Regions from separate parts of the Streptomyces sp. NBC_00554 genome, predicted to be linked through region 1. Evidence: riboswitches for the same ligand, from Rfam matches in the RefSeq annotation. Region 1 holds a riboswitch; each other region holds the start of a gene.
What was found. A riboswitch is a leader RNA that binds a small molecule or an ion and turns the genes downstream of it on or off. The one in region 1 is predicted to bind cyclic di-AMP.
Positions count from the first base shown of each region.

Region 2: linked by a shared signal. The riboswitch ahead of OG266_RS39660 (C40 family peptidase) and the one ahead of OG266_RS06325 (peptidoglycan DD-metalloendopeptidase family protein) in region 1 are both predicted to bind cyclic di-AMP.
Region 3: linked by a shared signal. The riboswitch ahead of OG266_RS11030 (M23 family metallopeptidase) and the one ahead of OG266_RS06325 (peptidoglycan DD-metalloendopeptidase family protein) in region 1 are both predicted to bind cyclic di-AMP.
Region 4: linked by a shared signal. The riboswitch ahead of OG266_RS23380 (M23 family metallopeptidase) and the one ahead of OG266_RS06325 (peptidoglycan DD-metalloendopeptidase family protein) in region 1 are both predicted to bind cyclic di-AMP.

Region 1 covers NZ_CP107799.1:1,391,114-1,398,867, reverse strand. Annotated here, with positions in the region: gene OG266_RS06335 (tyrosine-protein phosphatase) at 1-149, opposite strand, end outside; gene OG266_RS06330 (alpha-galactosidase) at 354-2,423, shown strand; cyclic di-AMP (ydaO/yuaA leader) riboswitch at 2,724-2,880, shown strand; gene OG266_RS06325 (peptidoglycan DD-metalloendopeptidase family protein) at 2,885-3,808, shown strand; gene OG266_RS06320 (DUF6250 domain-containing protein) at 4,020-4,739, shown strand; gene OG266_RS06315 (SGNH/GDSL hydrolase family protein) at 4,884-5,669, shown strand; gene OG266_RS06310 (TetR/AcrR family transcriptional regulator) at 5,773-6,393, opposite strand; gene OG266_RS06305 (Glu/Leu/Phe/Val dehydrogenase dimerization domain-containing protein) at 6,476-7,654, opposite strand.
Region 2 covers NZ_CP107799.1:8,933,133-8,940,886, forward strand. Annotated here, with positions in the region: gene OG266_RS39625 (adenosylmethionine--8-amino-7-oxononanoate transaminase) at 1-255, opposite strand, end outside; gene bioB (biotin synthase BioB) at 248-1,423, opposite strand; gene OG266_RS39635 (8-amino-7-oxononanoate synthase) at 1,638-2,762, shown strand; gene OG266_RS39640 (DUF397 domain-containing protein) at 2,786-3,010, opposite strand; gene OG266_RS39645 (helix-turn-helix domain-containing protein) at 3,020-3,877, opposite strand; gene OG266_RS39650 (ATP-binding protein) at 4,090-4,548, shown strand; gene OG266_RS39655 (DUF6328 family protein) at 4,604-5,122, opposite strand; gene OG266_RS39660 (C40 family peptidase) at 5,212-5,685, opposite strand; cyclic di-AMP (ydaO/yuaA leader) riboswitch at 5,689-5,875, opposite strand; gene OG266_RS39665 (hypothetical protein) at 6,225-6,533, opposite strand; gene OG266_RS39670 (ATP-dependent Clp protease proteolytic subunit) at 6,541-7,176, opposite strand; gene OG266_RS39675 (twin-arginine translocation signal domain-containing protein) at 7,308-7,661, opposite strand.
Region 3 covers NZ_CP107799.1:2,528,768-2,536,521, forward strand. Annotated here, with positions in the region: gene OG266_RS11015 (GNAT family N-acetyltransferase) at 1-2,014, opposite strand, end outside; gene OG266_RS11020 (HPr family phosphocarrier protein) at 2,221-2,502, shown strand; gene OG266_RS11025 (GntR family transcriptional regulator) at 2,712-3,407, opposite strand; gene OG266_RS11030 (M23 family metallopeptidase) at 3,620-4,384, opposite strand; cyclic di-AMP (ydaO/yuaA leader) riboswitch at 4,397-4,557, opposite strand; gene OG266_RS11035 (M16 family metallopeptidase) at 4,771-6,159, opposite strand; gene OG266_RS11040 (M16 family metallopeptidase) at 6,156-7,499, opposite strand.
Region 4 covers NZ_CP107799.1:5,315,868-5,323,621, forward strand. Annotated here, with positions in the region: tRNA gene OG266_RS23370 (tRNA-Met) at 15-88, shown strand; gene OG266_RS23375 (PP2C family protein-serine/threonine phosphatase) at 217-1,452, shown strand; cyclic di-AMP (ydaO/yuaA leader) riboswitch at 1,730-1,888, shown strand; gene OG266_RS23380 (M23 family metallopeptidase) at 1,900-2,931, shown strand; gene OG266_RS23385 (aldo/keto reductase) at 3,043-3,987, shown strand; gene OG266_RS23390 (PrsW family intramembrane metalloprotease) at 4,018-5,367, opposite strand; gene trmB (tRNA (guanosine(46)-N7)-methyltransferase TrmB) at 5,437-6,252, opposite strand; gene lhgO (L-2-hydroxyglutarate oxidase) at 6,460-7,674, opposite strand.

The sequences.
Region 1 (7,754 bases):
TCCTCATCGGTGGCGTGCGCGAGGTGGCCGCTGCGGAACAGCACCCCGTACCGCACCCGTCGGCCGTCCACGGTGGGCAGACCGCCCACATCGCGGAAGTTGCGCACTGCGGCCAGTTCGGGCTCGGTCGACGGGATCTGCTGCGTCACGGGAACTCCTCCCAATAAACCGTCGGCGCTGCTCGGCGTCGCCCGCCGACGGACGTTGCGCTATCGACGATACGACATGGGTACCTGGGGCAATGAGTTGTCCACAGGCGCCGTCTTCGCAGGTGCGGAGGCGTTGCCTCCAGGGCACGGAGCGCGTGATGATGTTGGTACCTGATCGCACCTGTTCGTATCTGTGGGGGATTGATGACGGAGATCGGCGCGGACGGTCGTACCTGGCTTCTTTCGGGGCCGACGAGCAGCTATGCACTGCGGCTCACCGAACTCGACGAGCTACTGCATCTCCACTGGGGCCCGCGCATCACGCTCGCCGACGCCGAGGCGCTGGCCGCCCTGCCGGCACCCCAGTACTGGCCGTTCGAGTCGCCGCTCGACGGGCGTGAGGAGTACCCGGTCGAGGGCGGCCCCCGCTTCACCCGCCCCGCCCTGTCCGTGCGGACGGACGAGCGGCGCGGGACCGAGTGGCGCTTCGAGGAGTACGAGGCGGACGGGGACGAGCTGCGGCTGCGCTTCTCCGACTCCGGGCTCGCCATCACCCTCCACTACCGGATGCGCGGCGATGTCGTCGAGCGCCGGGTGAGCCTCGTCAACGCCGGGCCCGCCCTGGAGCTGCTGCGCGCCGACTCCGCGACCTGGACACTGCCCGAGCGTGACGGCTGGCGGCTGTCCCAGCTGCACGGGCGGTGGGCGGCCGAGTCCCGGCTCGTACGATCGCACCTCACCTACGGCGAGAAGGTCATCGGCAGCCGACGCGGGCACACCGGGCACCAGCACCTGCCGTGGGTCGCGCTCGACAGCGAGGCGACCGAGGAGAGCGGCGAGGTGTACGGGTGCGCGCTCGGCTGGTCGGGCTCGTGGCGGATCTCCGTGGCCCAACTCCCCGACGCGCGCGTGCAGATCACCGGCGGCGCCGGGTACGACGACTCGGGTCTGCTGCGCCTGGAGCCGGGGGAGTCGTTCACCACGCCCGTCTTCGCGGGGCTCTGGAGCGACGGCGGCTTCGGCGGGGCGAGCCGCGCCTGGCACGCGTACCAGCGCATGTACGTCATCCCGGACGTGGACCAGGACCGGCCCGTGCTCTACAACTCCTGGGAGGCCACCGACTTCGGCATCTCGGAGGACCAGCAGCGCAAGCTCGCGCGGCGGGCCGCGGCCATGGGTGTCGAGCTGTTCGTGGTCGACGACGGCTGGTTCGGGGCGCGCACCAGCGACCGCGCGGGGCTCGGCGACTGGACGCCCAACCCGGACCGCTTCCCGGCCGGCCTGAAGCCGCTCGCCGAGGACGTACACGCGCTGGGTATGCGGTTCGGCATCTGGGTCGAGCCGGAAATGGTCAATCCGGACAGCGAGCTGTACCGCGCGCACCCCGACTGGGTGCAGTTCCAGCAGGGGCGAACCAGGACGGAGTACCGCAATCAGCTCGTACTGAATCTCGCGCGCCCGGACGTCCAGGAGTACCTGTGGGAGCAGCTCGACGGACTGCTCTCCAGCGCCCCCATCGACTACGTGAAGTGGGACTTCAATCGCTGTTTCACGGATGCGGGTTGGCCGGGCGAGCGCTATCCGCAGAAGCTGTGGGTGGCGCACGTGGAGGCCCTGTACGGCCTTCTGGACCGGCTGCGGGCCGCGCACCCCGGTGTCGCGTTCGAGTCCTGCTCGGGCGGTGGCGGCCGTATCGACCTGGGTGTCATGGCCCGTACGGACCAGGTGTGGACCTCCGACAACACCGACCCGCTCGACCGGCTCGCCATCCAGGACGGCTTCAGCCAGATCCACCCGGCCCGGATCATGGCCGCCTGGGTCACGGACAGCCCGAACACGCAGCTCAACGGGCGGGTCAGCTCGCTGCGCTTCCGGTTCGTGAGCGCGATGGCCGGGGTACTCGGCGTCGGCGGCGACCTGAGTGAGTGGAGTGAGCAGGAGCTCGCCGAAGCGCGGGACTGGGTGGAGCTGTACAAGGAGATCCGGCCCGTCGTGCAGCGCGGTGACCTCTACCGGCTGCGGCCCCCGGAGGGTGGGCTGAGCGCGGTGCAGTACGTCCATGGCGACGAGGTCGTCGTCCTCGCCTGGCTCCAGGCCCAGCGTCACGGTGAGCCGGTCGCGCGGCTCCGGCTACGCGGACTCGACCCGACACAAGCGTACGAGTGCCGCGAAACGGGCGAAATGCACAGAGGTGCGGTACTGCTGCATCACGGGGTGAGGGCGGGGCTGCGCGGGGATCTCGATGCGACGGTTATCCGCCTGCGTCGCATGTGACTGTTCTGTCCGAATTAGCTGCTTCATTACAACTGGCCCTGGAATAAGGTGCCGTGGGTCGACGTGCGTGAGCAGCGTCATATTCGTGACGATGTGTTGCGACACCTTTTTGTCAACCTGCCCGAATTCCCGGGCTATTTGAGAGGCCGGAAAGGTCATCAGTCCACAGAGGGTGACGGGAATTCCGGCATGGATCAAGGGGGTGACGTCCACAGAAAGCCCACATGGTTGTCGACGCGCTCTCATTTCGCTTACGTTCGCCATCAATCCGGACGGACGCCCAATCCTGCCGCCGCCCGGAATCCGCACTCACCCGTATGTGGCAGGAGCGGGGGACCCACAGGTAAGACGCCTGTTCCGGTCTCCGGAACGGCTAGGGGTATAGCCGCGCAGCCGCGTGGCCGGGCATCTCCAGCCCGCACCCGACAGCTCACCTCGCAGGCGCCGGAGAGGAATTCGTCATGCCCGCGAAGGGTAAGCACCGCCGTCCCAAGTCCCAGCGTTTCACGCGCTCGATCGCCGTTGCCGGAACGGGTGGCGCCGCGCTCGCGCTGCCACTGATGGGGGCCACCGGTGCCCATGCAGCGACTCCGACGGCCACGGTTTCCTCGACTCAGGAAAAGGCCGCAACGGCTCAGGAAAAGGCCGCCACCTCTGCTCCGGCCGCCGCCAAGAAGACCGCGACGAAGACCTACGCGGTAAAGGCGGGCGACTCTCTTTCGAAGATCGCCACCGACCAGAGTGTCAGCGGCGGCTGGAAGAAGCTGTACTCGGACAACCGCAAGGCTGTCGGCGAGGACCCGGCTCTCATCCATCCCGGCCTGAAGCTGACGATCGGCAAGAAGGCCGCGTCGAGCGGCACCACTGAGTCGTCCGCCAAGTCGAAGTCGTCCACCCAGTCGTCCAAGTCTTCCGAGTCGTCCACCAAGACGGCCGCCGAGACCACGACCCCGGCGACCGACACGGCGAGCAGCTCCGGCTACACCCTGCCGGTCGAGGGCGCCACCGTCGGCACCGCCTACAAGACCGCCGGCAGCATGTGGTCCAGCGGCTACCACACCGGCGTGGACTTCGTGGTCCCGACCGGCACCACCATCAAGTCCATCGCCGCGGGCACCGTCGTCTCGGCGGGCTGGGGCGGCGCGTACGGCAACCAGGTCGTCATCCAGCACGCCGACGGCCAGTACTCGCAGTACGCCCACATGTCCTCCCTCTCCGTCTCGGCGGGCCAGACCGTGACCGAGGGGCAGCAGATCGGCCTCTCCGGCGCGACCGGCAATGTCACCGGACCGCACCTGCACTTCGAGATCCGCACGACGCCGGACTATGGCTCGGACGTGGACCCGGTCGCGTACCTGCGCGCGCACGGTGTCACCGTCGGCTGACGCCTCTCCCTCACCTCCGAAGGCCGGACCCCACGATCCCCGGGGTCCGGCCTTCGGTGTTTCGTGGCCGACGGACCGCGTTCCTTCGGATTCATGAGCGGCACATTGCGGTCTTGTGGACAGCCCGGACGAGGTGTCGACAGACGTGCCGCGGTGGCCGCACAGTGATCTCCGTAAGCGCTTTCTAATCGCCTCGGAGGTCCGCTTTCCCGTGACGACCACTCGTAGAACCTTCGGAGCCCTGGCCGCCGGTGCCGCTCTCGCGGCGCTCGTCCCGGCCACCGCCGCGAGCGCCTCGCCGCGCTACCGCCGGGGCGAGCTCCTGGCCCACGACAGCTTCCGGCACGGACTCGGTCAATGGGCCGCCGAACTGGAGAACGGCGGCACGGTCATGGCCTCGCGCGGTGTCCTGGACATCGACGTGCCGGACGGCGCGACGGTCTGGTTCAGACGGAAGCTCGAAGGGCCGTACGTCATCGAGTACACCGCGACGCCGGTCTCCGCGGGCGGTGTCAACGACCGGGTGTCCGACCTGAACAACTTCTGGAACGCCGTCGACGTCCGCTCCCCGGAGGACCTCTTCGCCACGCCTCGGGGCGGCGCGCTCGCGGAGTACGACTACTTGAAGGCGTACTACGTCGGATACGGCGCCAACACGAACACGACGACGAGGCTGCGCCGTTACGTCGGCGAGGCCGGCGTGCGTCCACTGATCAGCGACTACACGGAGCCGCTGCTCACGGCGAACGAACCGAACCGGGTGCGGATCGTGTCGGACGGCTCCACCGTCCAGTGGTGTAACAACGGGCGGCTGGTCTTCGACTACAGCGACCCGGAGCCGTACACGAGTGGGCACTTCGCGTTCCGCACCACCTGGAGTCACTTCAGGATCACGGACTTCCAGGTGTGGCGGCTGTTCAACCGCCCCTGACAGGCCCTTATTCCGAGCTTGACCCAGACTTTATGAGTGGCTTATCTCACCACACGTCAACCCCTTCCTACGGTCGCGTAGCTCACACCCGAAGGTGAATCATGGGCCGATGTGGCAGACGATTCGAAGAGTGTCAACAGATCAGTGATCGGGTCGTACGTGGCGGTGGGGGACAGCTTCACCGAGGGCGTCGGCGACCCCGGGCCTGACGGGGCCTTTGTCGGCTGGGCCGACCGGTTCGCGGTACTTCTCGCGGACCGGCAGCCCGAAGGCGACTTCAACTACACCAATCTCGCCGTGCGCGGCAAACTGCTCGACCAGATCGTCGAGGACCAGCTCTCCAGGGCGAAGGAACTCGCGCCGGACCTGGTCTCCTTCTGCGCGGGCGGCAACGACATCATCCGGCCCGGCGTCGACCCCGACGAGGTCGCGGAGCGTTTCGAGCGCGCGGTCGCCGATCTCACCTCACATGTCGGCACCGTCATGGTGACGACCGGATTCGACACCCGTGGCGTGCCCGTGCTGAAGCACATGCGCGGCAAGATCGCCACGTACAACGGGCATATACGGGCCGTCGCCGACCGGTATGGCTGCCATGTCCTCGACCTGTGGTCCCTGAAGACGATTCAGGACCGCCGCGCCTGGGACGGCGACCGTCTGCACCTGTCACCCGAGGGCCACACCCGCGTCGCGCTCCGGGCCGGCCAGGTCCTCGGCCTCGAAGTGCCGGCCGACCCGGACCAGCCGTGGCCGCCCCTTCCGCCGCGCGGCACGCTCGAGGCCAGGCGCGACAACATCCACTGGGCGCGCGAGTACCTGGTCCCGTGGATCGGGCGGCGCCTGCGCGGCGAGTCCTCCGGGGATCATGTGGCGGCCAAGGGGACGCTCTCGCCGGACGAGATCAAGACGTGGATCGACGCGGTGGCCTGAACCGGGGCGCGATGCCGGGCTCGACGGCTGAGTGAGGGGTGGTTGGTGGTGCCGGGACCCGGCACCACCAACCACCCCTCGACGTTCCGGAGAGGCGCGTGCCTCAGCGCACCGCCGCCGTCAACGCCTCGCGGTCGAGGCCCAGTTCGCGTGCGAGCGCCTCGTCCACCCACTCGTGGGTCCGCGCTCGCGAAACGGCACCCGCGTACGAGGTCATCTGGACGGCGAGACCGTCGAGCAGCGCGGTGAGCCGCAGGGCCGTGCCGGTGGGGTCCGGGCAGCGGAACTCACCCGCGGCCACTCCCTCCGCGATTACCTCGATGATCGCGGCCTTCCACTGCTTGTCGAGGTAGCACGTGACCTCCCGCAGCGCGGGCTCGCGCAGTGCGGCCGCCCAGCCCTCGATCCACAGCCGCCAGCCCTTGGCCTGCCCGGTCGGCGCGTACCAGCGCACCGCGGCCCGCAGCCGTCGCAGCGCCGACGTACGACGGCCGAGCAGCTTGCGCAGATGGGCCAGATCGTCCTCGGCCGCGTATGTGAACGCCTCGGCGACCAGCTTCTCCTTGGTCGAGAAGTGGTACAGCACCAGCGCGTTGCTCACTCCGAGTGCCGAGGCAACATCGGCGATCCGTACCGCCGCCACGCCGCGCGCCTCGATCTGTTCGACGGCGGCGCGCAGCAACTCCTCACGCCGCTCCGCCACGTTCAAACGCACTCTCGCCACGCGGCAACCCTAATCCCTCGCCAGAGGTGGTGTTGGAGCCGGGTCTCCTTGGTTCGCGCTGGTCGTGCCGGTGGTCCCGCCGTCATCCGTACCAGCCGAACCGCTCCGCGATCACCGGCAGCCGGTCGGCGACGATGGCGTGCGCGGCGGCCCGCGGTGTGATCCCGTCGGCCTCCGCGCGGGCCAGCGTCCGGTCGATGAGGGCGCGCATGGAGTGCCGTGTGTACGCGAACGCCTCGTCCGCGTCCGCGCCGATGTCGCCGAACAGCGTCCACCACCACCAGGCGTTCGTCCCGGAGTTGACCACGACGTCCGGCAGCACGATGACCCCGCGCGCCGCGAGCAGTTCCTCCGCCTCCGCCAGAACCGGCATGTTGGCCGCCTCGACGACCCAGCGGGCGGTGATCCGGCGCTGGTTCACGGTGTCGATCGCGTACGAGACCGCCGCGGGCACCAGCACCTCCGCGTCGACGGACAGCCAGGCGTCGCCCGGCAGTTCACGGTCGGCCGGGCGCAGCGCCGAACGGTCGACCGTCCCGTACGCGTCCCGTGCCGCGAGCAGCGCGTCGACGTCGAGGCCCTCAGGGTTGGCGATCGTGCCCTTGATGTCGGCGACGGCCACCAGCGTGAGTCCCGCGCGCGTGAGGAAGCGTGCCGTGGCCCCTCCCATGGTGCCAAGTCCCTGCACGGCGAAGCGCGTTCCCGCGTACGGCGTCCCGGCGCGGTCCAGAGCCGCGAGCACCGACTCGGCGACACCGCAGCCGCCGACCAGCTCGTCGAGCCCGATCCCGTCCACCTCGACCGCGAAGGCGTCCGCGAGCCGCCGTCTGGCCGCCACCTCGTCGTCGAGCAGCGGGTACACGGCCTGGATGGACGAGACGAGCCCCGCCTCCTCGGCGGCCCTGTCGACCAGGTCCTGGGTGAGGCCGAGATCCTCGCCCGTGGTCCAGAAGCTCTCGATGTACGGGCGCATGGCGCGCAGGTAGCGCACCAGAAGGCCGTACGCCGCCGGGTCCTGGGGATCGCAGTCGATGCCGCCCTTGGCGCCGCCGAGCGGGATGTAGCGGCCCTCGGGGTTGTAGTGCAGGGCTTCTTTCATGGTCATGCCCCGGGCGAGCCCCGCGACCTCGTCCAGCGTGCAGCCCGCCCGCATCCGCAGCCCGCCGCTGGCGACGCCCCGTACGAGCCGGTCGACCACGAGGAATCCCTGGTGGCCGGTGACGTGGTCGGTCCAGGTGAGCAGCATCAGGGGGGCGGTCACGGGGTCTCCTCGGTACGGCGGTCAGGGGGCTGGAGGGCCGGCGCGAGGCCCACCGCCGTGGGGGTGTCGGAGTCCTCGGTACATGGTGTCTCCAAAGGCG
Region 2 (7,754 bases), 7.5 Mb from region 1:
GCTCATGCGTTCCAGCTGGCCGCGCACCGCGTCGTTGAGCACCGGGTGGTTGTAGCCGTGAATGGCCGACCACCAGGACGACATGCCGTCGACCAGCTCGCCCGAACCGTCCGCCATCCGCAGCCGCACCCCGCTCGCCGACTCCACGACGAGCGGTTCCTGCCGACCGGGCATAGGCCCGTACGGATGCCACACATGCCGCTGGTCGAGATCGAGCAGCTCGCGCATGGACCCGGGCACGGGCAGGTCAGGCATTGGGCGCGAGATCCGTTCCGGCACCCCGGCGGCGTACGGCCACCAGGTCCGTACGAGCCTCAACAGGCGTTTCCACGGAAGCCGAACCTGAAGCGGCAACGGGAGTGGAAGCGGAACCGCACCCGCCGCCGCCCTCGTGCGAGCCGCAGCCCCCGCCCTCCGGCACCCGGTGCTCCGGGAGCGTCACCTCGCCCGCGCCCTCCACCTCGAACCCCGCGTCCGCGATCATGTCCAGGTCGGCCTTGCCTGCCTGGCCCTCGCTGGTGAGGTAGTCGCCGAGGAAGATCGAGTTGGCGAGGTGCAGGGCGAGGGGCTGCATCGTGCGGAGATGGACCTCGCGGCCGCCCGCGATGCGGACCTCGGCGTCCGGGCAGACGAACCGGACCATCGCGAGGATCCGCAGACACCGCTGAGGCGTCAGATTCCACTCCTTGGCGAGCGGGGTGCCCTCGAAGGGGATCAGGAAGTTCACCGGAACGGAGTCGGGGTCGAGTGCGCGGAGCGCGAAGACGACGTCGATCAGGTCCTCGTCGCTCTCGCCCATGCCGGCGATCAGACCTGAGCAGGCGGACAGGCCGGCCGCGTGCGCCTTCTGGACGGTGTCCACCCGGTCGGCGTACGTGTGCGTGGTCGTGATGTCCCCGTACGTCCCCTCGGACGTGTTCAGGTTGTGGTTGTACGCGTCCGCGCCCGCCTCGCGCAGCCGCTCCGCCTGGCCGTCGTTGAGCAGGCCGAGGCAGGCGCACACCTCGACGTTCTCGTTACCGTCCTTGATCGCCTTGATGGTGTCGGAGACCCGGTCCACGTCACGGTCCGTCGGACCACGTCCGCTGGCCACCAGGCAGACCCGCTTGGCGCCCCCGGCCAGGCCCGCCGCCGCTGCCTTGGAAGCCTCCTCAGGCTTGAGCCAGGTGTACTTGAGGATCCCGGCCTTCGACCCCAGCCGCTGCGAGCAGTACGAGCAGTCCTCGGGACACAGGCCCGACTTGAGATTGACGAGATAGTTGAGTTTCACCCGTCGGCCGAACCAGTGCCGTCGCACCTTTCCGGCCGCGGCCACCACGTCGACCACATCGTCGTCGGAGGTGGCCAGCACGGCCAGAGCTTCTTCACGGGTCGGCAACTCGCGCCGAAGCCCCTTGTCCACCAGCGTGTTCAGCAGGTCCATGAGGTCCGATCCTGGCGTATACGACCGCTTGCGGCCAAGGAGAGTTTGTACAAGAGAGACGGTTCGACGTGTGGGTATTGCCACATCCTGGGTGGCTGGGCCGCCCGCTAGGGTCTGTGCACTGCCTACAAAAACCAGTGCTTGCGCCGGCCGCGGAAACCAGTGCGCCCAAGCACCGCCCGCCCCACACTAGTAACTACGGTCTGGAGGACCCATGGCGTTCGGCTGGATCGACGAGCAGGCGCAGGCGCGCCGCCGGGCCGGACTCGTACGCACCCTGCGCCCGCGCCCCGCCGACTCCCCGCTCCTCGATCTCGCGAGCAACGACTACCTCGGTCTCGCCCGCCATCCGGAGATCACCGAGGCCGCCGCGGCAGCCGCGAGAACGTGGGGCGGCGGAGCCACCGGTTCCCGGCTCGTCACCGGCACCACCGAACTGCACGGCGAACTCGAACGCGAGCTGGCAGGCTTCTGCGGCTTCGAGTCCGCGCTCGTCTTCTCCTCCGGGTACGCGGCCAACCTCGCCGCCGTCACCGCGCTCGCGCCGCACGGCTCCCTCGTCGTCTCGGACGCGGGCAACCACGCCTCGCTGATCGACGGCTGCCGGCTGGCCCGGGGCAACACACAGGTGGTGGCGCACGCCGACCCCGACGCCGTACGCAAGGCGCTCAGCACCCACCGGGGGCCCGCCGTCGCCGTCTCCGACACGGTGTTCTCGGTGGACGGGGACGCGGCGCCGCTGGCCGGCCTCGCCACAGCCTGCCGGGAGTTCGGCGCCGGGATCGTCGTCGACGACGCCCATGGGCTCGGTGTCCTCGGCGACGGCGGCCGGGGCGCTCCGCACGCTGCGGGACTCGCGGGCGCCCCGGACGTCGTCGTCACGGTCACGCTGTCCAAGTCGCTGGGCAGCCAGGGCGGTGCCGTCCTCGGTCCCGCTCCGGTCATCGACCACCTGGTCAACGCGGCGCGCACGTTCATCTTCGACACCGGTCTCGCGCCTGCGGCGGCGGGCGCGGCCCTCGCGGCGCTGCGGCTGCTGCGCCGCGAACCGGAGCGTGCCGCACGGGCCCGCGCGGTGGCCACGGCGCTGCACAGCCGCCTGACGGCCGAGGGCCTGGAAGCGGTACGACCGGACGCCGCCGTCGTCTCCGTGCGCGCGCCGTCCCCCGAACGGGCCGTGCGGTGGGCCGCCGACTGCCGCGAGGCGGGACTCGCCGTCGGCTGCTTCCGCCCCCCGTCCGTGCCCGACGGCATCTCCCGGCTGAGGCTGACCGCTCGCGCGGACCTCACCGACGCGCAGATCGAGCACGCGGTGCGGGTGATCAGCGCAACCCGGTGATGCTCAGTCCAGTCCGATGACGCTCAGCTCAGTCCGGCGATAAATCCCTCCCAGGTGGCAGGGGCGAACAGCAGGGCGGGGCCTGCGGTGTTCTTGGAATCGCGGACGGCCACGAGTCCGGACCAGGGTCCTGGACCCGGCCGGGCCGTCTCGACGCAATTGTTCATTCCCGTACTCCGGCTGCTGCGCAGCCAGCGCGCGTCGTGCAGCGAAGTACTGGAAGGTACGTACCGAGGCAGTGCAGACATGGTGCCTCCTTACGCGCCGTCACCTATCCCGGCGATGTAATCCAATGAGTCCTCGGGCGAAAGGGCTTGGATCTGAAGGGCGTTGAAGGCCTCGCTGTAGGCCTGAAGGTCTTCTTTCCGTTCGAGATAGAGGCTACTCGTCAAGTGGTCGAGAACAACCACATCCAGATCAGATGTGCTCGGAAATGAGAAGATAACGAAAGGCCCGGTCACTCCGATGTGAGCCCCGGCGGTGAACGGCAGGACCTGAAGCCGCACTTGAGGCAGGGTGGCGGCCGTCCGCAGGCGGTGCAGCTGGCGTGCCATGACCTCCGGGCCGCCCACGTCCCGTCGCAGCACCGCCTCGTCCAGGACCGCGCTCAGTTCCAGTGGTGGATTCGAACGCAGCACGTCCTGCCGGGCCAGGCGCACCTCGACGAGCGCGTCGAGCTTGCTGTCCTCAAGTCCCCCCACGGCGGCCCGAGTCACCGCACGGGCGTACTCGGGTGTCTGCAGCAACCCCGGCACCACGGACGTCTCCAGCGTGCGCATTCCGCTGGCCTGCGACTCCAGACTGATGAAGTCGCGGTACGTCGGTGGCAGCACACCGCGGTAGGCGTGCCACCAGTGGTGCCGCCCGTTGCCCTCCGCACCCGCCAGCACCACCAGGAGGTCCCGTAACTCGGGTTCCTCGACGGCGTACGCGTCCAGGAGCCGCTCCACGTCCGAGGGCTTGACCCCACTCGTGCCGGTCTCGATCCGGCTCACCTTCGACTGGTGCCAGCCGAGAAGACGGGCCGCCTCCCCGCTCGTGAGACCCGCACCTACGCGCAGAGCACGCAGTTCTGCACCGAGCTTGCGGCGGCGTACTGCGGGACCGTACTGCATGGCCGTACTCCTTACTCCTTCCGAGCCGCCCAAATACGGTCCTCCGTCGCAGAGTTCACCGCTTCGAGCGACAGATATATGCATATCTCGGTGGATCGCACCCGTGACCGGCCAGGTAATGGCAGTCTGGCGCGAAGCACCAGTCCGGGACCGTACTCGAACCATCCGCTCCGTGTCGGACCCCGGTCCCGTGGGAAAGGGACGACCGCGCCATGGCAGACCATCAGGAAGCATCCGTCACTCTGCCGAGCGATCCAGCCTCGGTCTCCGCGGCCCGGAAATTCGTCGCCGAAGTGCTGGCCGAATGGGGCCTGCCGGGTGACTCCGAAGTCGCCGACACCGTACGCCTGATCGTGTCCGAACTAGCCACCAACGCCGTCCAGCACACTTTCGGGCAGTCGCCCACCTTCAGAGTGGACGTCCGCCTCGAGCGGGACGAACACCTGCGCCTCGGCGTCACCGACAGCCACCCACGCTTTCCCAAACGACTGCCCGCGGCCGTCCAGCAGGACAACGGACGCGGCATGGTGATCATCCGCTGGCTGACCGCCGAGTGCGGCGGCAGACTCACCGTCCGGCCCACTCGCGAAGGCGGCAAGACCATCTCCATCGAACTGCCCTGGACGGCACCGGTCGAGCCGGTGACGGCAGGGGGTCCGCAAGAGCCCTGAAACCCGGTCCAGTTGTGCTGCGCGGCGGCGCGTCCGAAGGCGCCGCGCAGCGAACTCACGCTGCTGGGTCCGATTCCTCTCCTCGACCCTGTGTGGACGTGATGTAGCGCCCCACCAGCCGGGGCAGAACGGTCCACAGCGCCAGGCAGACGGCCAGAGTGCCCGCGCCCGCGGCGATCCCGGCGCCGCGCCCCAGCGTCACGTCCACGACGAGGAGCACCGCTCCGGTGAACGCCAGCATCAACACGTATAGGCCGACGTGGGTCAGCCAGGAGGAGACCCGCACGATGGCGGGTTTGACGTTCTGCTGGAACAGCGACCGGTGCAGGGCGGCCGGCGCCGTGAACAGGGCGGCGGCCAGGAACGCGAGCAGGAGGGTGGTGACGTACGTGGCGCGCTGTGCCGTGTCCAGCGAAGGGAAGCGCTGGGTGAAGGCCAGGGTCAGGAGAAAGGCGAAGAGGATCTGCACGCCGGTCTGGGTGACCCGCAGCTCCTGGAGGAGCTCGGCGAAATTGCGGTCGGCGCGCTCAAGAGGTTTCTCGTCGCGTTCCGTGCGGGGACGTTGTTCCACCATGGTGGACGAGTAACCGGTTCGACCGTGTTTCACGCCCTGCCGCACGTCCCGTGGGGGCGACGGCGCGTGCCGTCGCCCCCACGGACGGGTCAGCTGACCCGTCCGTACCAGACGCTCTTCGTCCAGATCTTCTGGAGCTTCACTACCTCCCCGGTCTTCGGGGAGTGCCAGATCTTTCCCTTCCCGGCGTAGATGCCGACGTGGTACACGCTCCGGCCCGAGTGGAAGAACACGAGGTCTCCGGCCTTGCGTTTGGAGGCGGAGACATGGTTGGTCTTGTTGTACTGCGCCGCGGCCGTACGAGGCAGCTTCTTGCCTGCCTTCTTGTACGAGTAGAGCGTGAGCCCGGAGCAGTCGAAGCGGCGCGGCCCAGCGGCGCCGTACTTGTACGGGGAGCCCTTCTTGGAAGCCGCGACCTGAAGTGCCTTCGTCGCCAGGGTGGCCGCTTCGGCGTCGGATGCGACGCCTGGGACCACGAGGCTGCCGCCCACGGCGGCGATGGTGAGAGCCGAGGCCGTACCGGCCCTCGTCCACAGCGACGGGACACGATTGAGCGCAGTCATGCGCAACCCTTCGTCAGCCGCCTGTGAAGGATGACCTGTCGGATTCGGGCTGGCGAAGTAGCCCGGCCGCGTGCTGCGGCTTCACCCCAAGGACCGCCCGGATCTCTCCGGCGGCCCGTCGTGCTGGGTCCTCCACTCCTGCCGATGCACATCTGTCGACCGGTCATCCGGGAGGCGGCAGGACTCGGCGTCCGACCCGGACCGCCCCGCCGGTGTGGCGGGGGCTTGTCGTCGGAAGGGATCTTCACGCATTGATGTCGGAAAATCCGAGCGGAATCGGCGGTTTGTGGGGTTACTCACCACTCACCCGTTCGGGTGGACACCCCGCCGTTCGAGCGAGTGTCCAGTAGGCCGACGACGCCCGTACCAGCGACGGAGGGCTTCAAGTACGCATCCGCGCTACGCGCGTTGCGCAACTTCTGCGCGCTCTTGGAAGGACGGGTGTCTACGCCATCCGGGGGTACACCATCTGGTCCGTTTGAAACCCGGGCCGGACGCTCCGACGGGTCGGTGCGTGCGGTGGCCCGGGTAGGGGTGCGTCAACTGTCGGAACCAGGCGGCAGGGTGACGCGGGCCGCCCGCCGCTCGCCGTCGAGGACACGCAGGGCCTGCGCCAGGGTCGGGGCGTGCACCTCGCTCTCGCCCCGCTGATGCATCAGCGCGAGGGCGTCCCGCAGCGCCGTCGCCTTGGCGACCAGCGCCTGAGCGGCCCTCAGGCCTCGGTAGGTGTCCCCGGGGCGGGCCGGGTTGATGCGGCCGAGCAGGTCGACCACGTCCAGGTAACGGTCGATCAACTCGGCTTCCGCGCGCGTCAGTGCGGGCAGCGGGGGCAGTTCGGGTGGGAGCATCGGCCGCTCACCTCGCGCCGGGTGTGGGGCGGGAAGCCTTGCGGCTCGGGATGATGCCGTCGATCAGTCCGTACGCCAGTGCCGCCGGCGCGTCGAGGATCTTGTCCCGCTCGATGTCCGCGGCGACCCGCTCCGGACTCTGGCCTGTGTGCCGCACGAGCATCTCCTCCAGCATCCTCCGAGTACGCGTCAACTCCTCGGCCTGGATGGCCAGATCAGAAGCCTGCCCGTGGATCGGCTCGGGAAACGACGGCTGGTGGATCAGCACGCGGGCACCCGGCAGCGCGAACCGCTTGCCCGGCGTACCGCCCGCAAGGAGCACGGCGGCGGCCGAAGCGGCCTGGCCGAGACAGACGGTCTCCACCTCGCAGGTGACGAACTGCATCGTGTCGTAGACGGCGGTCATCGCGCTGAGTGAGCCGCCGGGGGAGTTGATGTACAGCGAGATGTCCCGGTCCGGCGCCAGGTACTCCAGGTGCATGAACTGAGCCATCACGTCGTTCGCCGACGTGTCGTCGACCGGCGTCCCGAGGAACACGATCCGCTCGTCGAGCAGCTTCGAATACGGGTCCAGGGTCCGGTGGCCCGCGCTGGAGCGTTCGGTGAACTCGGGCAGGACATGGCGGGCGGACGGGCGGTTCATGGCTTACGCCTCCTCGGCATCGCTTCTGTAAAAAATGTACAGGACGTACGTATGCCTTCGGAGGGTGCTCGCTGACAGCGAAAATCCCCGTGGAGCTAGGTGCTCCACGGGGATTCGGTGTACGGCGAGGGTCAGGTGAGGGGGGCCGGGGCGGGTGTGCCGTAGAACGTTATGGCGGGCCAACCGCGGGACGCGGTCAGTTCGTTGAGGGCGTTCGCTATTTCCAGGGGGGTGATGGTGTTCGCTGTCGGAGCTTCGGAGAACCCGATGCTGAAACTCAGGCTGATCTGGCCCACGTAGTCGTCGACCGGGAGAAGCGCCGTGCCGCTGAACTCCGTGCCGCTGGGGAAGGTGACCGTCGCGGCGTCGGCGGTCTCCGTTGCTTCAGTCGCCGTGGCCTGTGCCGGCCCACTGGAGGCAAGCACGGCTCCCGCCGCCGCGGTCCCCGAGTACCCCAGCAGTGAACGTCTGGAAAGTTCGGACAAGGTCCCCTCCTCATTGTCATGCACGCCTCCCCCGGAGGCGGCGACTTGATCGTAGGGACGAATCCTTTTCGGCGGAGCTGAATGAGATCGTCC
Region 3 (7,754 bases), 1.1 Mb from region 1:
GCTCTGCCTGCAGGTGCTGCGCTCCCGCCGCCTGCGAGGGGTCCGCTCCGGCGGCCGGCAGCCGCTCCGCTCCCGCGGTGGGCAGGCGTTCCGCAGGGCGGAACGGGTGGGCACCGCCCTCCGCTCCGGGTGCCGTGGCAGCGGCAGGTGGTGCGGTGCTGGCAGCCGCCGACAACGCTTCGGCGAGACCGCCGAGCTCGACGTGCACGACAAGCACAGGCTTGGCCGGAGCCGAGGCGGACGCCGCGAGGAGGGCTTCGGCCAGGGCCGCGTCCCGCGCACCGGTCTCCCCCACCGCCGGGATGGCGGTCACCACGACGGCATCGCACCCGTCATCGGCAAGGGCTTCGGACAGCGCACCCCGGAAGTCCTCCGCCGACGCCCCCGTCGTCAGATCCAACGGCGGCAACGGACGAAGCCCTTCGGCGAGACACGCGTCGTAGGTGAGCAGCCCCAGCGACTCCGAGTTCCCGAGGATCCCCACCCGGGGCCCGTGAGGAAGCGGCTGGCGTGCCAGCAGAAGCCCCGCATCGACGAGCTCGGTGATCGTGTCCACCCGGATCACCCCGGCCTGCCGCAGCAACGCGGACACGGTGGTGTGCGGCAACCGCGTGGCCCGTACCGCATGCCCCTGGGGGGCGGCAGAGTGCCGGGTTCCCTGCACCACGACCAGCGGTTTCACCGCGGCGGTCCGCCGGGCGAGCCGGGTGAACTTGCGCGGGTTGCCGATGGATTCGAGGTACATCAGGGCGACGTCGGTGTCCGGATCGTCGTACCAGTACTGGAGTACGTCGTTGCCGGACACGTCCGCCCGGTTCCCGGAGGAGACGAAGGTCGACACACCGGTGGTGCCGGTGACGCCGCCGCCGCGCCGGTGCAGCCGGGAGAGCAGGGCGATCCCGATCGCACCCGACTGGGCGAACAGGCCTATCCGTCCGGGCCGCGGCATCTCCGGCGCGAGCGAGGCGTTGAGCCGCACCTCGGGGGATGTGTTGATGACCCCGAAGGCATTGGGGCCGATGATGCGCATGCCGTACGTACGGGCTTGGCGCACCAGTTCGCGCTGGCGTTCCCGCCCTTCGGCGCCGCTCTCGGCGTACCCCGCCGACACGACCACGAGCCCCTGCACGCCGTGCTCACCGCACTCCGCGACGACCTCGGGGACGTACTGCGCGGGCACGGCGACGACCGCGAGGTCGACGGGCTCGCCGATGTCACCGATGGAGCGGTACGCGGGGACTCCGTCGAGCTCGCTCTCCTGGACCGCTCTGTTCACGGCGTACAGCCGCCCCGTGAAGCCGGCGTCGCGGAGGTTCGTGAGGACGCTGCGGCCCACGCCACCGGGCGTGCGGCCGGCGCCGATGACGGCGACCGAGCCGGGGGCGAGCAGCCGGTGCACGGACCGGGCCTCGGCGCGCTGCTCCCGCGCGCGCTGCACGGCGAGCGACTTGTCGGTGGGTTCGAGGTCGAACTCCAGGCGTACGACGCCGTCCTCGAAGTGCCGCTTCTGCTGGTACCCGGCGTCCGTGAACACCTTGATCATCTTATTGTTGGCCGGCAGTACCTCGGCGGCGAACCGGCGGATGTCCCGCTCGCGGGCCACGGCCGCGATGTGTTCGAGGAGGGCGGAGGCGACGCCGCGCCCCTGGTGGGCGTCCTGGACGAGGAAGGCGACCTCGGCCTCGTCGGCGGGCGCGGAGGCGGGCAGGCCGTCGGCGTTGATGCGGTCGTAGCGTACGGTGGCGATGAACTCGCCGCCCACCGTGGCCGCGAGTCCCACCCGGTCCACAAAGTCGTGGTGCGTGAAGCGGTGGACGTCCTTCGCGGACAGGCGCGGATACGGCGCGAAGAAGCGGTAGTACTTCGACTCGTCGGAGACCTGCTGGTAGAAGCTGACCAGACGCTCGGCGTCATCGACGGTGATGGGCCTGACGCGTGCCGTGCCGCCGTCGCGCAGCACCACGTCCGCCTCCCAGTGGGAGGGGTACTCGTGCCGGTCCGACGAGTTCTGCATGCGCCCACAGTACGGCTCGCGTACGACAACGGCGCGAGGCAGTCTTGGGGGACCGAAGTCGGATCCAGGCCGGGATCCGACGACGGGGTTCGGGACGGCCCCAGACGGCAACAGACGGTTTGTCACCGAATGGGCCCGCTCCGGACACGCTTCACGATATGGGACACTGGTCTAGACAACCTGAGACATCTGAAGGGCAGCATCACATGGCTGAGCGCCGCGTCAACGTCGGCTGGGCCGAGGGCCTCCACGCCCGCCCCGCCTCCATCTTCGTCCGGGCGGCCACGGCCTCCGGCGTCCCCGTGACGATCGCCAAGGCTGACGGCAACCCCGTCAACGCGGCCTCCATGCTCGCGGTCCTCGGCCTGGGTGCCCAGGGCGGCGAGGAGATCGTCCTCGCGTCCGAGGCCGAGGGCGCGGACGTCGCCCTCGACCGTCTGGCGAAGCTGGTCGCCGAGGGGCTCGAGGAGCTTCCCGAGACCGTCTGAGACACCTCTTTGCGCCTTAACCGGCGCCGCTCTCGCGGTGGTGGTTGCGCGCCGTTGGGGTTTCTCAATTGATGGTTGGGGTGTTCGACGCTCCAAAAAATGCCACGCAGGGCCCGTCCGAATTATCGGGCGGGCCCTTCGCAATTCCATTGTGCGGGCAGCATAAATAATCTCCCGCGAATTACTCCTCTTTGTATACGGCGCTCTTGTTAATGCCGCAGGCCCGTCATGTTTACGGGATGTTGCGAAGTCCTCACACGGTCCGGGCGATCTCCCGCGCCGGGAAAGCGAAGCCGGTGCGCGGCCGTCGCGCGTTCGGTGTGCAGGGCCGTGATCGCCCGGGCCCGCTCACTGTCGCCGCGCGCCACGGCGTCCACGATCCCGCCGTGCTCGGCCCAGGATTCCGCGGGGTTGGCCGGTGCCTCGACCGCGTACATCCAGGCGATCTTGTGCCGCAGCTGGGCGAGCGTGGAGGTCAGCGCGGTGCTTCCGGAGGCCTGCGCGAGGGTCTCGTGGAACCAGCCGCCCAGCGAGCGCAGATCCTCGCTGTTGCCCCTCCTGGCCCGCTCCTGACCCAGCCTGACCAGGCCTCGGAGCACCTTGAGGTGGGCTTCGGTGCGGCGCTGTGCGGCCCGCGCGGCGCCCAGCGGCTCAAGGAGCATGCGCATCTCGAGCAGGTCCCCGGCCTCCTGCTCGGTCGGCTCCGCGACACACGCGCCCGCGTGCCGCCGGGTGACGACGAAGCCCTCGGCTTCCAGCGTGCGCAGGGCCTCACGCACGGGGACGCGCGAGACGCCGTAGCGGCGCGCGAGCAGTTCCTCGGTGAGCCGGCTGCCGCGCTCGTAGACACCCGCGACGATGTCGTCGCGGATCGCTGTGCATACCGAGTGCGCAGGAACACGCATACCGGACCTCCGCTTTAATCCCCGTGAAACGCCGTCGATTGACGCTTGTTCAGTGACTCTATTGCAGAGACTCGGAATTTCCGATGGCGGACCGGAATCCATGGATATTTTTTGGACAGGAAGCGGTTCGAAACCACAAGGCCCCGGCTCGTGCGAGCCGGGGCCTTGTACAGGTACGTAAGCGAGTGATCAGTCGTTCATGCCGGGCGGCGTCAGACGTTCACACCGTGCGAGCGGAGGTACGCGACGGGGTCGATGTCCGAGCCGTACTCGGCGGTCGTCCGGGCCTCGAAGTGGAGGTGCGGCCCGGTGGTGTTGCCGGTGGACCCGGAGAGGCCTATCTGCCGGCCCGGGGTGACCGTCTGGCCCACGGAGACGCCGATGGACGACAGGTGGCCGTACTGCGTGTACGTGCCGTCGTTCATCTTGATGACGATGTTGTTGCCGTAGGCGCCGCCCCAGCCGGCCTCGACGACGGTGCCGGAGCCGACCGCGTGGACCGAGGTGCCGGACGCGGCATGGAAGTCGATGCCGGTGTGGCTGCCGGAGGACCAGAGGCTGCCGCCGGTCTTGTAGCCGGTGGAGACGTACGAGCCGGTGACCGGTGAGACGAAGGTGTTGAGGCGCTTGCGCTCGGCCTCGCGGGCGGCGCGCTCCTTGGCCTCGCGCTCCTCCTTGGCCTTCTCCTCGGCCTTCTTCTTCGCGGCCGCGTCGGCCTTCTTCTTCGCGGCTGCCTCGTCGGCGGCGTGCTGCTGGGCCGCGGCCTGCGCGTCGATCTGGTCGGCGATCGAGTCACCGATCTCGATGGCCTGGGTCAGACCGGTCTGCTCGACCGAGTTGTCCGCGGCGAGCGCCGGGGAGGCCAGGGAGCCGAGGACGCCGGTGGTGGTGAGCGCCGCGACGCCGATGGCGTTCTTGGTCGTGCGCTGCACGCGGCTCGGGCGACGGTGCTTGCCTGTGCCACAGGTGAACGCCATGTAGGGGCTGATCCTTTCCTTCCTTCTCGCCTACCGGGTTAGCTGACGGGTTCGGAGCAGGAAGGTCTCCTACGGACCACCTCCGGAGAGGGCGTCCGATTCACCCCAGGGACTACGTGTGGGTCCCCGGCTCCCCTGGCTCACGCCGTACGGGGACTAAGCGATGGCTGTCCGGTGCCGCGGGCGCGGCGCACTGCCTGACGAACAGCCGGACCGACGCTAAACGGGACATCTTTCAATCGACAAACGGATCACGGCTTTTGTAGCGCATGCCACAGGGCAGACAGGCAACCTCTCTATCAATACGGACAAATGGGGGCCCAGGAGACTCCGTGGTCTCCTGGGCCCCCATGGGAGCGTGCTGTTCCGCTCTGTCCTACTCGGCCCTACTCCGCCGGAACGACGCTCACTTCACCGATTCCGAGCGCCTTGACGGGCTCCTCGATCGTCGCGGCGTCGCCCACCAGGACGGTCACCAGGCGGTCCACCGGGAAGGCGCTCACGGCGGCCGCGGTGGCCTCCACGGTGCCGGTGGCGGCGAGCTGCTGATACAGCGTCGCCTGGTAGTCGTCGGGCAGGTGCTGCTCGACCTGGTCGGCCAGCGTGCCCGCGACGGCCGCCGCCGTCTCGAACTTGAGGGGCGCCACACCCACCAGGTTCTGTACGGCGATGTCGCGCTCGGCGTCCGTCAGGCCCTCCGCGGCGAGGGTGCGCAGCACCTTCCAGAGGTCGTCGAGTGCCGGGCCGGTGTTCGGGGTGTCCACGGAGCCGCTGATGGCGAGCATCGCGATACCGGTGCCGTCCGGGGCCGAGCGCAGCACCTGGCCGAACGCCCGCACACCGTAGGTGTAACCCTTCTCCTCGCGCAGGACGCGGTCCAGACGCGAGGTGAGGGTGCCGCCGAGGCAGTACGTGCCGAGCACCTGGGCGGGCCAGACGCGGTCGTGCCGGTCGGCGCCGACACGGCCGATGAGCAGCTGCGTCTGGACGGCGCCGGGGCGGTCCACGATGACGACACGGCCGGTGTCGTCGGCGGTCACCGGCGGCACGGGGCGCGGCTCGGCGGACGAGCCGGTCCAGGCGCCGAGCGTGTCGGCGAGCAGCGCGTCGACGTCGACCCCGGTGAGGTCGCCGACGATCACGGTGGTGGCCGTGGCGGGGCGTACGTGCTTCTCGTAGAAGGCGCGTACGGCTCCCGAGTCGATCGCCTCGACCGTCTCCTCGGTGCCCTGGCGCGGACGGGACATGCGCGAGGTGGCCGGGAACAGCTCCTTGGAGAGCTCCTTCGCGGCGCGGCGTGCCGGGTTGGCGGTCTCGTGCGGGATCTCGTCCAGCCGGTTGCGCACCAGCCGCTCGACCTCGCTGTCCGCGAACGCCGGTGCCCTCAGGGCGTCGGCGAGCAGATCGAGCGCCTTCGGGAGGCGCGAGACGGGGACTTCGAGCGACAGGCGTACGCCGGGGTGGTCGGCGTACGAGTCGAGCGTGGCCCCGCAGCGCTCCAGCTCGGCCGCGAACTCCTCGGCGGAGAGCTTGTCGGTGCCCTCGGAGAAGGCCCTCGCCATGATCGTGGCGATGCCGTCGAGGCCCGCGGGCTCGGCCTCCAGCGGCGCGGCGAGCAGCACCTCCACGGCGACGACCTGCTGGCCGGGGCGGTGGCAGCGCAGCACGGTCAGGCCGTTGCCGAGGGTGCCACGGTCGGGTGCGGGGAACGCCCACGGCCTGGCCTCGCCGGCCTGCGGCTGGGGGTGGAACTCCATGGTGGCGAGCTCGGTCACTTCGCCGCCTCCTCGTCGGTGTCTTCGGCGTCTTCAGTGGCGATCGGTTCGTAGACGAGAACCGCGCGGTTGTCGGGGCGCAGGCGGGACTTGGCGACCTCCTGGACCTCCTCGGCGGTGATGTCGAGGACGCGCTGTACGGCGGTCAGGGCGAGCTGCGGGTCGCCGAACAGGACGGCGTACCGGCACAGTTCGTCGGCGCGGCCCGCGACCGTACCGAGCCTGTCCAGCCACTCGCGCTCCAACTGGGCCTGGGCGCGCTCCATCTCCTCGGCCGTGGGGCCCTCCTCGGCGAACCGGGCGAGCTCCTCGTCCACGGCGGCCTCGATGACGGGGACCTCGACATCGCCGGAGGTCTTCACGTCAAGCCATCCCAGGGAGGGCGCTCCGGCGAGCCGCAGCAGGCCGAACCCGGCCGCGACGGCGGTGCGGTCGCGGCGTACGAGCCGGTTGTAGAGCCGGGAGGACTCGCCGCCACCGAGGACGGTCAGCGCCAGGTCGGCGGCGTCACCCGCGCGCGTGCCGTCCTCCGGGAGCCGGTAGGCGGCCATCAGCGCGCGCGAGGGGACCTCTTCCTCGACGACCTCGCGCAGCTCCTCGCCCATGGTGTCGGGCAGGGCGCCGTCGCGCGGGGCGGGCTTGCCGTCGTGCCCGGCGATGGAGCCGAAGTACTTCTCGATCCAGGCGAGCGTCTGCTCGGGGTCGATGTCCCCGACGACCGAGAGCACCGCGTTGTTGGGCGCGTAGTACGTGCGGAAGAACGCGCGGGCGTCCTCCAGGGTGGCCGCGTCCAGGTCTGCCATCGACCCGATCGGGGTGTGGTGGTACGGGTGGCCCTCCGGGTACGCAAGGGCGGTCAGCTTCTCGAACGCGGTCCCGTAGGGCACGTTGTCGTAGCGCTGCCGCCGCTCGTTCTTGACGACGTCCCGCTGGTTCTCCATGGACTCATCGTCGAGCGCGGCGAGCAGCGAGCCCATGCGGTCCGCCTCCAGCCAGAGGGCGAGCTCCAGCTGGTGGGTGGGCATGGTCTCGAAGTAGTTGGTGCGCTCGAAGCTGGTGGTGCCGTTCAGCGAACCACCGGCTCCCTGCACCAGCTCGAAGTGGCCGTTGCCCTTCACCTGTCCCGAGCCCTGGAACATCAGGTGCTCGAAGAGGTGGGCAAGTCCTGTACGCCCCTTGACCTCGTGGCGCGAGCCGACGTCGTACCAGAGGCACACCGCGGCGACCGGGGTCAGGTGGTCCTCGGAGAGCACCACGCGCAGGCCGTTGGCCAGGCGGTGCTCGGTCGCTGTCAGCCCGCCGGAGCCTGCCTCAGCTGTGGCCGTGTGACCCATGGGCATGTACGTCCCTTCGATCGCGGAAAACTACGGATTTCCTGTCGGTCCTGCCACTGTATGCAAGCGCGCGGACAGCTGGCGAAGTTCCCGCGCCTCCTACGCCCAGAGCGAGAATCGCGAACGGCGAACGACCCTGCGACGGACCCTCGAAAGCCCTCAACGGACGGGTCGTGGTCCGCGTTGTCAGTGGGGCGGTCCACAATGGTGCGCGTCAGAACCCGTTCATGCCCCGGCAGAGACTGTGAAGGAGTCGCAGCA
Region 4 (7,754 bases), 3.9 Mb from region 1:
GTTGGGTTTAACGACGCGGGGTGGAGCAGCTCGGTAGCTCGCTGGGCTCATAACCCAGAGGTCGCAGGTTCAAATCCTGTCCCCGCTACTGAAGGCCAAGGGCCGGAACTCGGATTCACGAGTTCCGGCCCTTGGTGTATTCCGGGGGACGTGTACGCATCCCCCGGAAGGTCCACAGGGGTCGCCCCCCGACCCCGCTCCGGGAAACCTGGACGGGTGGGGCAGCGAACAGGTACGCAGCGGGCGGGGGATCCGTACGACCCGCGCGACGGCTCGTACGACCCGGCATACGACCGGTCCGGTGGGCGGCTGCCCGGGGACCCCGTGCCCGATCCCGGGCTGGGTGACGGAGAGCCCGCCCGGTCGGCCGGAGCGAACCCGCGCAGGATCTCGTACACGCGCAGATTCGTCCGGGTGCTCCCCGTGCTGCTCATCGCCGCCGGCGCCCTGTACGAGTACCTCACGCCGAGGGATTTCACCGGCGGGCCCCTCTTCACTGCCGCCCCGCTGGTGGCGGCTCCCCTCTATTCGCTGCGCGGCACCGTGCTCACCGGCGTATCGGCCGTGGTGGCGGCGCTGGTGGTCCACACCCGGCTCGGCGTCGTCACGCAGGCCGAGGCGGTCACCGAGATGGCCACGGTGGCGACGGCCGCCGTGCTGGCCGCCCTCATCAACGTCCTCGTCCGGCGCGGCAACGCCCGCCTCGCCTCCGTCCGCGAGATCGCCGAGGCCGCTCAGCGCGCCGTACTGCCGGAGCCCGGCGAGCGGATCGGCGCGCTCGATGTCGCGGCGCGGTACGAGGCGGCGCAGGAGGACGCGTTCATCGGCGGGGACCTGTACGCGGTGCAGGAATCCCCGTACGGCGTACGGCTGGTCGTGGGTGACGTACGGGGCAAGGGGATGGGCGCCGTGGCGGCCGTCGCCGTCGTCATCGGGGCGTTCCGGGAGGCCGCCGAGCAGGAGGCGACGCTGGAGGCGGTCGCCGGGCGGCTCGAGCGGGCGCTGGAGCGCGAGGGCGCCCGGCGCGACGGCCTCGACGCCTTCGAGGGGTTCACGACGGCCGTCCTCGCGGAGATCCCGCGCGGCGAGGAGGTCGTACGGATCGTCAACCGCGGCCATCCGCCGCCGCTGCTCCTGCACGCGGACGGCACGCTCGTCACACTCGACGCCGGGGAGCCCGCACTGCCGCTAGGGCTGGGCGAGTTGGGCAGCCTGCCCGACCGTGCGCAGGAGGCGGAGTTCCCGAAGGGGGCCACGCTGCTCCTGCACACCGACGGGCTGTCCGAGGCCCGCGACGAGCGCGGGCGCTTCTACGATCCCGCGGCGTTCCTCACCGGACGGACCTTCCCCGCGCCCGGCGCACTGCTCACCGCGCTCGCCGACGAGGTCCGCCGGCACTCGGGCGGCGGGACGACGGACGACATGGCGCTGCTCGCCGTACGGCGTCCGTGAGAGGTTCTGGCCCCGAAAGGTTCCGGCCTCGAGGGGTTCTGGCCCCCGTTGTCACCGGGGTGATCGAGTGACGCCCCTCCGCATAACAACTGACATACCGTCAAGAGTGTTGTGACTGATGAGGTGTGGTCAACTCGCCCGTTTTACGCCGGTGATGACCCGAAAGTCCTGGCCAGAAGCGTTAATGATCAGTCCGAACGGCTTGGAATCCGGTGCCCGCGTCTATTAACGTTCGATAACGCAGCGCGGTCGTCCCAGCCGTCACGAGAGACGGCTCCGTGCGCATGCGCCTAATCCCGCAAGGGAGCCGGGGAACCACCAACTTGGGGTGAATCGAGCGTCTTTCGCAGGTGGGAACACCAGCGGTTGACGCGCGTAGGAGACCTTCCTGCTCCGAACCCGTCAGCTAACCCGGTAGGCGAGAAGGAAGGAAAGGAGCACGCCCACGTGGCGTCCAACCCGCCTGCCCAGGCAACCTCGTATCCGCCGAGCGAAACGCACACCTTCGTTTACGGCAAAGAAGACGAGGGCCCCCGGGAGGAGTGGAATCCCACCGAGGACTCCCTCCGTCCCATCCGCGGCCGGCACCGTGTCGGCAAGCAGCGCGGAGGCGGCGGACTCGCGCGCAGCTCCACCGTTCTGGGCGTCGGCGTCATAGCCGCGGTCGGCGCGGGCGGCATGGCCACCGCGGCGCCCAACAAGCCGCCGGTCTCGATCTCGCTGCCCGACCTGCCGTCCGTGAGCACGATCCTCTCGGACGACACCTCCGACGACGAGGCAGAGGGCTCCACCACTCCGCTCAGCAGCGCCGGTCTGACCACTGCCGAGACCGAGCAGGGCACCGCGGACGCCGGCGAGGTCCTGCGCGCCCGCATCATGCAGCAGGCCGAGGTCCAGAAGGACCAGGCCGACACCGCGGCCCAGCAGGCCGCCCAGGCCGCCGCGGTGAAGAAGGCCGCCGACGACGCCGCCGCCGTGAAGAAGGCGGCCGATGCCAAGGAAGCCGCCGCGAAGAAGAAGGCGGCGGAGGAGGCAGCGGCCAAGGCAGAGGCCGAGCGCCTCGCCGAGCTCGCCAAGAGCTACACGCTGCCGACCTCCTCGTACACCATCACCTCGACCTTCGGTCAGGCCGGCTCGCTGTGGTCCTCCGGCTACCACACCGGTCTGGACTTCGCCGCGCCCACGGGCACGCTGATCAAGGCGATCCACAGCGGCACGATCACCTCGGCAGGCTGGGACGGGTCGTACGGCTACAAGACGGTGCTCACGCTCGACGACGGCACCGAGCTGTGGTTCGCCCACCAGTCCTCGATCAGCGTCAGCGTGGGGCAGAAGGTCGCCACCGGTGACGTCATCGGGCGCGTGGGTGCGACGGGCAATGTCACCGGGGCGCATCTGCACCTCGAGGTCCACCCCGGCGGCGCCGACACCGGGATCGACCCGATGGCCTGGCTGCAGAGCAAGGGCATCAATCCCTGATACGTACGTTTCCTGATCCCCGGCGGTTCTGACGACACACCCCCCGACGTCAGGGCTGCCGGTCAGGTATGTGCGGAATACAGCCATCCGCTGGTGGCGTTGAGATCGAGCATGACTTCTCTTCGCAAGCTTGGCTCGTCCGGCCTCGAGGTCTTCCCGCTCGCCCTCGGCGGCAACGTCTTCGGCTGGACCGCAGACGAGACCCGGTCCTTCGCCGTCCTCGACGCGTACGCCGCCGCGGGCGGCAACTTCCTCGACACGGCCGACTCGTACTCGGCGTGGATCGACGGCAACAAGGGCGGCGAGTCCGAGACCATCATCGGCAAGTGGGTCAAGGCGCGCGGCAACCGGGCCGACGTCGTGATCGCCACCAAGGTCAGCCAGCACCCCGAGTACCCGGGGCTGTCCGGCGCCAACATCAAGGCCGCGGCCGACGCGTCCCTGCACCGCCTGGGCACCGACTACATCGACCTCTACTTCACGCACTTCGACAAGCCCGAGGTGCCGGTCGAGGAGATCATCGGCGCGCTCGACGAGCTGGTGAAGGCGGGCAAGGTGCGCCACATCGCGGCCTCCAACATCTCGCCCGAGCGGCTCCAGGAGTCCCTCGACTTCTCCGACCGCGAGGGCCTCGCCCGCTACGTCGCCCTCCAGCCGCACTACAACCTCGTCTCGCGCGACACCTACGAGGGCCCGCTGCGCGACATCGCCTCCCGCTCGGGCCTCGCTGCCGTCCCGTACTTCGCCCTCGCGTCCGGCTTCCTCACCGGCAAGTACCGGCCGGGTACGACGGTCGACTCCCCGCGTGCGGCGGGCGCGGGCAAGCACCTGGAGACCGAGCGGGGCCTTCGCGTGCTGGCCGCCCTCGACGAGGCCGCCCAGGCCCACGACGTCCCGGTCGCCACGGTCGCCCTGGCCTGGCTCGCCGCCCAGCCGACGGTCGCGGCACCGATCGCCTCGGCACGGGTGGTCGAGCAGCTTCCGGCCCTTGTGGGGGTGGCGGACCTCGTCCTCACGGACGCGGAGCTGGGCAGGCTGACTGAGGCGTCGGCTTAACCGTCGCCCGCGAGGGATCGATCGAGGGTTCTACGAGCGATACGGGTTGTACGCGGGGTACGGCGCCGCGGTCCCGTACGGCCCCGGGTGGGGCTGGCCGTACGTGGGCGGGTAGCCGTACGTCGGCCAGGGCGGGGGCACCGGAACCACCGGAACCGGAGCCGTCGCCCTGGCCGCGTACGCCAGGGCCGGGCGCGCGGCATCCCGGCGGAGCCACAGCTCGTGGAGCAACTTCCGTTCCCGTACGAGGAAGTCGGCGCCCGCGCGGCCGTCGCGAGCCCGGTGCCGCAGGAAGGCGAGCGAGGTCGCGTACGCCTCGTACTCGGCGACGGAGCGGGCGGCGGGCCTGCCTCCCAGGTGGCGGGCGGCGTACTGGCGGGCGAGCCGGCGCGCGTGCATCGAGCCGAGCACGTACGGCTCGGACGCGGACAGCCACCCGGCGGTGGCGTAGGCGGGCAGTTCCGCACGCACCGTGCGCAGTTCCCGCTGCCGGGTCCAGACGACCAGCCAAGTCAGCAGCGCGAACGCGGGCACCATGAACGTGGCGTACACCGCGAAGAACCCGAGCTCCCCGAAGCTCGACGAGCCGTTCCACATGGCGTGCATGCCCATGGCGAGCACGAGTCCGGCCAGGGGCAGCAGGACGCGGCGCACATGGTGGCGTTCGGCGGACAGGGCCGCGATGCCGAAGCCGATGCCGGTCAGGACCGTGAACAGCGGGTGCGCGAAGGGGGACATCACCACGCGCACGAAGAAGGTCGCGGCCGTGACGGATGTCAGCCCGCTGTCGCCGCTGAGCTGGTCGGTGCCGAAGGCGGTGCCGAGATAGAGGATGTTCTCGGTGAAGGCGAAGCCGGTGGCGGTGACCCCGGCGATGACGACCCCGTCGACGATCCCGGTGAAGTCCCGCCTGCGGAAGAGGAAGACCAGCAGGACGGCCGCCGCCTTCGCGGACTCCTCCACGATGGGCGCTATGACGGTCGCGCCGAGGGTGTCGGCGCTGGTCGGGTCGGCGGTCGCGGTCGCTATCCATCTGGTCGCGAAACTGTTGGCGACGATCGCTATGAGCGCGGCCGCGCACGCGCCCCAGGCGAAGGCGAAGAGCAGGTTCCGCCAGGGGCCCGGTTCCACGCGGTCCAGCCAGCGGAACGCGGCGACGAGGAGTGGGACGGGGAACACCGCGAGGCCGAGGCCGACCAGGAAGCCCTCAGTGCCGGTCTGCCGGCGGACCAGGGCCAGGATCACGAGCCCGGAGATCGCGAGCAGGGTGACCAGCGCGCCGTACCGCACCCACTTTCTCTGCCACCAGTGCGCATGCCGCCGCGGTGCACCTTCGGCCGGGCCGGTGGGGTGCGTCGGGTACGGAGGGCAGGTGGCCACGGCATCGACCCTAACGAGGGAGGGGCGCTGCCCGCGACGGTGCGTAGTGCCTGGTGCCGTCTTCCGGGCTCAGTCGCCGACGGATTGCTGCTCCCGGTGCTGTACGCGCCGGAACAGAAGGTCGTTCACCACATGGCCCTTGTCCAGTCCCTGGCCCTCGAAACGGGTCAGCGGCCGGAACGTCGGACGTGGCGCGTAACCGCCCTCGGGCCGGGTGTTCTCGAAGTCCGGGTGCGCGCTCAGCACTTCGAGCATCTGTTCGGCGTACGGTTCCCAGTCGGTCGCGCAGTGCACGAGGGCGTCCGGCCTGAGGCGGGCCGCGGCGAGGCTGAGGAACTCCGGCTGGATCAGCCGTCGTTTGTGGTGCCGCTTCTTTGGCCAGGGGTCCGGGAAGTACACGCGCAGGCCGCTCAGGGAGTCCGGCGTGAGCATCTCCCTGAGCAGGATGATCGCGTCGCCGTTGGCCACCCGGATGTTGGACAGCCCGTTCTGCTCCGCGAGATTGAGCAGGTTGCCCTGGCCGGGGGTGTGCACGTCGACGGCCAGAATCCCCGTCTCCGGGTCCTCGGCCGCCATCTGTGCGGTGGCCTCGCCCATGCCGAACCCGATCTCGAGCACGACGGGACGATCGCCGCCGAACAGCTCGGCGAGGTCCAGCTTCCGCTGCCCGTCGATGTCCAGCCCCCACTTGGGCCACAGCCGCTGCAACGCGTCCGCCTGCCCGGTCGTCACCCGGCTCCGCCGCGGCTGAAAACTCCGAATCCGCCGCTCGAAGTGGGACCCGGCGGGGTCGGGCTTCGGACCGTCGGGGAAACGGGGCTCGCCCTTGGGGCGGGGGGTGGTGGGGGGCTGGAGGGCTTCGGGAGAGTTATTGGGCTCAGACACAGTGGGGTCGATTTTAGGCGAGGCGGGTGGGGGCCGGTGTGGGGTGGGTTTTTCGCCCCCTCCGCCCCTGCCCGTCCCTGCTTCCGGGCTACGCCCGGTTTCAGCCCGTCCGGCGTTTGAGGACGAGCGCGTCAGCGCGATGCGGGGGTCTGGGGGCGGCAGCCCCCAGGAGCAAGGGACGGGTAGGGGCGGAGGGGGCGAAAAACCTCATGCCCCGGCCAGCGCAGCCAACGCCCTCCGCGCAATCTCCCGCCCGATCGGCAGCGAAGCCGTCGCCGCAGGCGAAGGCGCGTTCAGCACATGCACCGTCCGGGGCCCCTCCCGGATGAGGAAGTCGTCCACGAGGGCCCCGTCACGGAGCACCGCCTGCGCCCGGACCCCGGCACGCGCGGGCACCAGGTCGCCCGCCGTCACCGCGGGCAACAGCCGCCGCACGGCCCCCGTGAACGCCGGCTTGGACACAGACCGCCGCAGCTCCCCCACCCCGTACCGCCAATGCCGCCCCGCCATCCGCCAGGCCCCGGGCCACGCCAGCGTCGCGCCCAGCTCCCGGGGCCGTACGACACCCCACCCGTACCCCTCCCGGGCCAGCGCGGGCACCGCGTTCGGCCCGATGTGCACACCCCCGTCGACCCCCCGGGTGAGATGCACCCCGAGGAAGGGGAACGCCGGGTCGGGCACGGGGTAGACCAGCCCGCGGACGAGCTCCGGCCGCGCGAGCGTGTAGTACTCGCCGCGGAAGGGCACGATCCGCATCCCGGGATCGTCCCCCGCGAGCCGGGCGATCTCGTCGCAGTGCAGCCCCGCGCAGTTGACCAGCACGCGCCCGCGAACGACCGTCCCGTCGGCCGTGAGGACGGCGACCCCGAGCCCGGGCCGCCGGTCGATACGGACGACATCGGCCCCGTACCGGATCTCCGCCCCGGAGGACTCCGCGAGCTGCCGGGTCACCGCGACGAAGTCGCAGATCCCGGTCGTGCCGACATGGATGGCGGCGAGCCCGCGCACCTCGGGCTCGTACTCCGCTATCTGGGCGGGCCCCAGCTCCCGTACCGGAATGCCGTTCTCCCGGCCGCGCTGGACCAGTCCGTGCAGCCGGGGCAGCTCGGCCTTCTCGGTCGCGACGATCAGCTTGCCGGTGACGGCGTGCGCGATGTCGTACTCCATGCAGAACTTGACCATCTCGGCGGCGCCCCGCACCGCGTACCGGGCTTTCAGGGAGTCCGGGCGGTAGTAGATCCCGCTGTGGATCACCCCGCTGTTGCGCCCCGTCTGGTGGCGGGCCGGCGCCCGCTCCTTCTCCAGCACCGTCACCCGTGTACCCGGCGCGGCACGCGTGATCGCATACGCCGTCGACAGCCCGACGATCCCGCCACCGATCACCAGCACATCGCAGTCGTACCCGATCCCCACCCGCACCACCTCCCGGCTTCAAGAGTGCACTGCGCCACTGACAACGCCCTCAAACCCGGGAGAGGGCCCCGGGCGCCCCGGATGCCCCG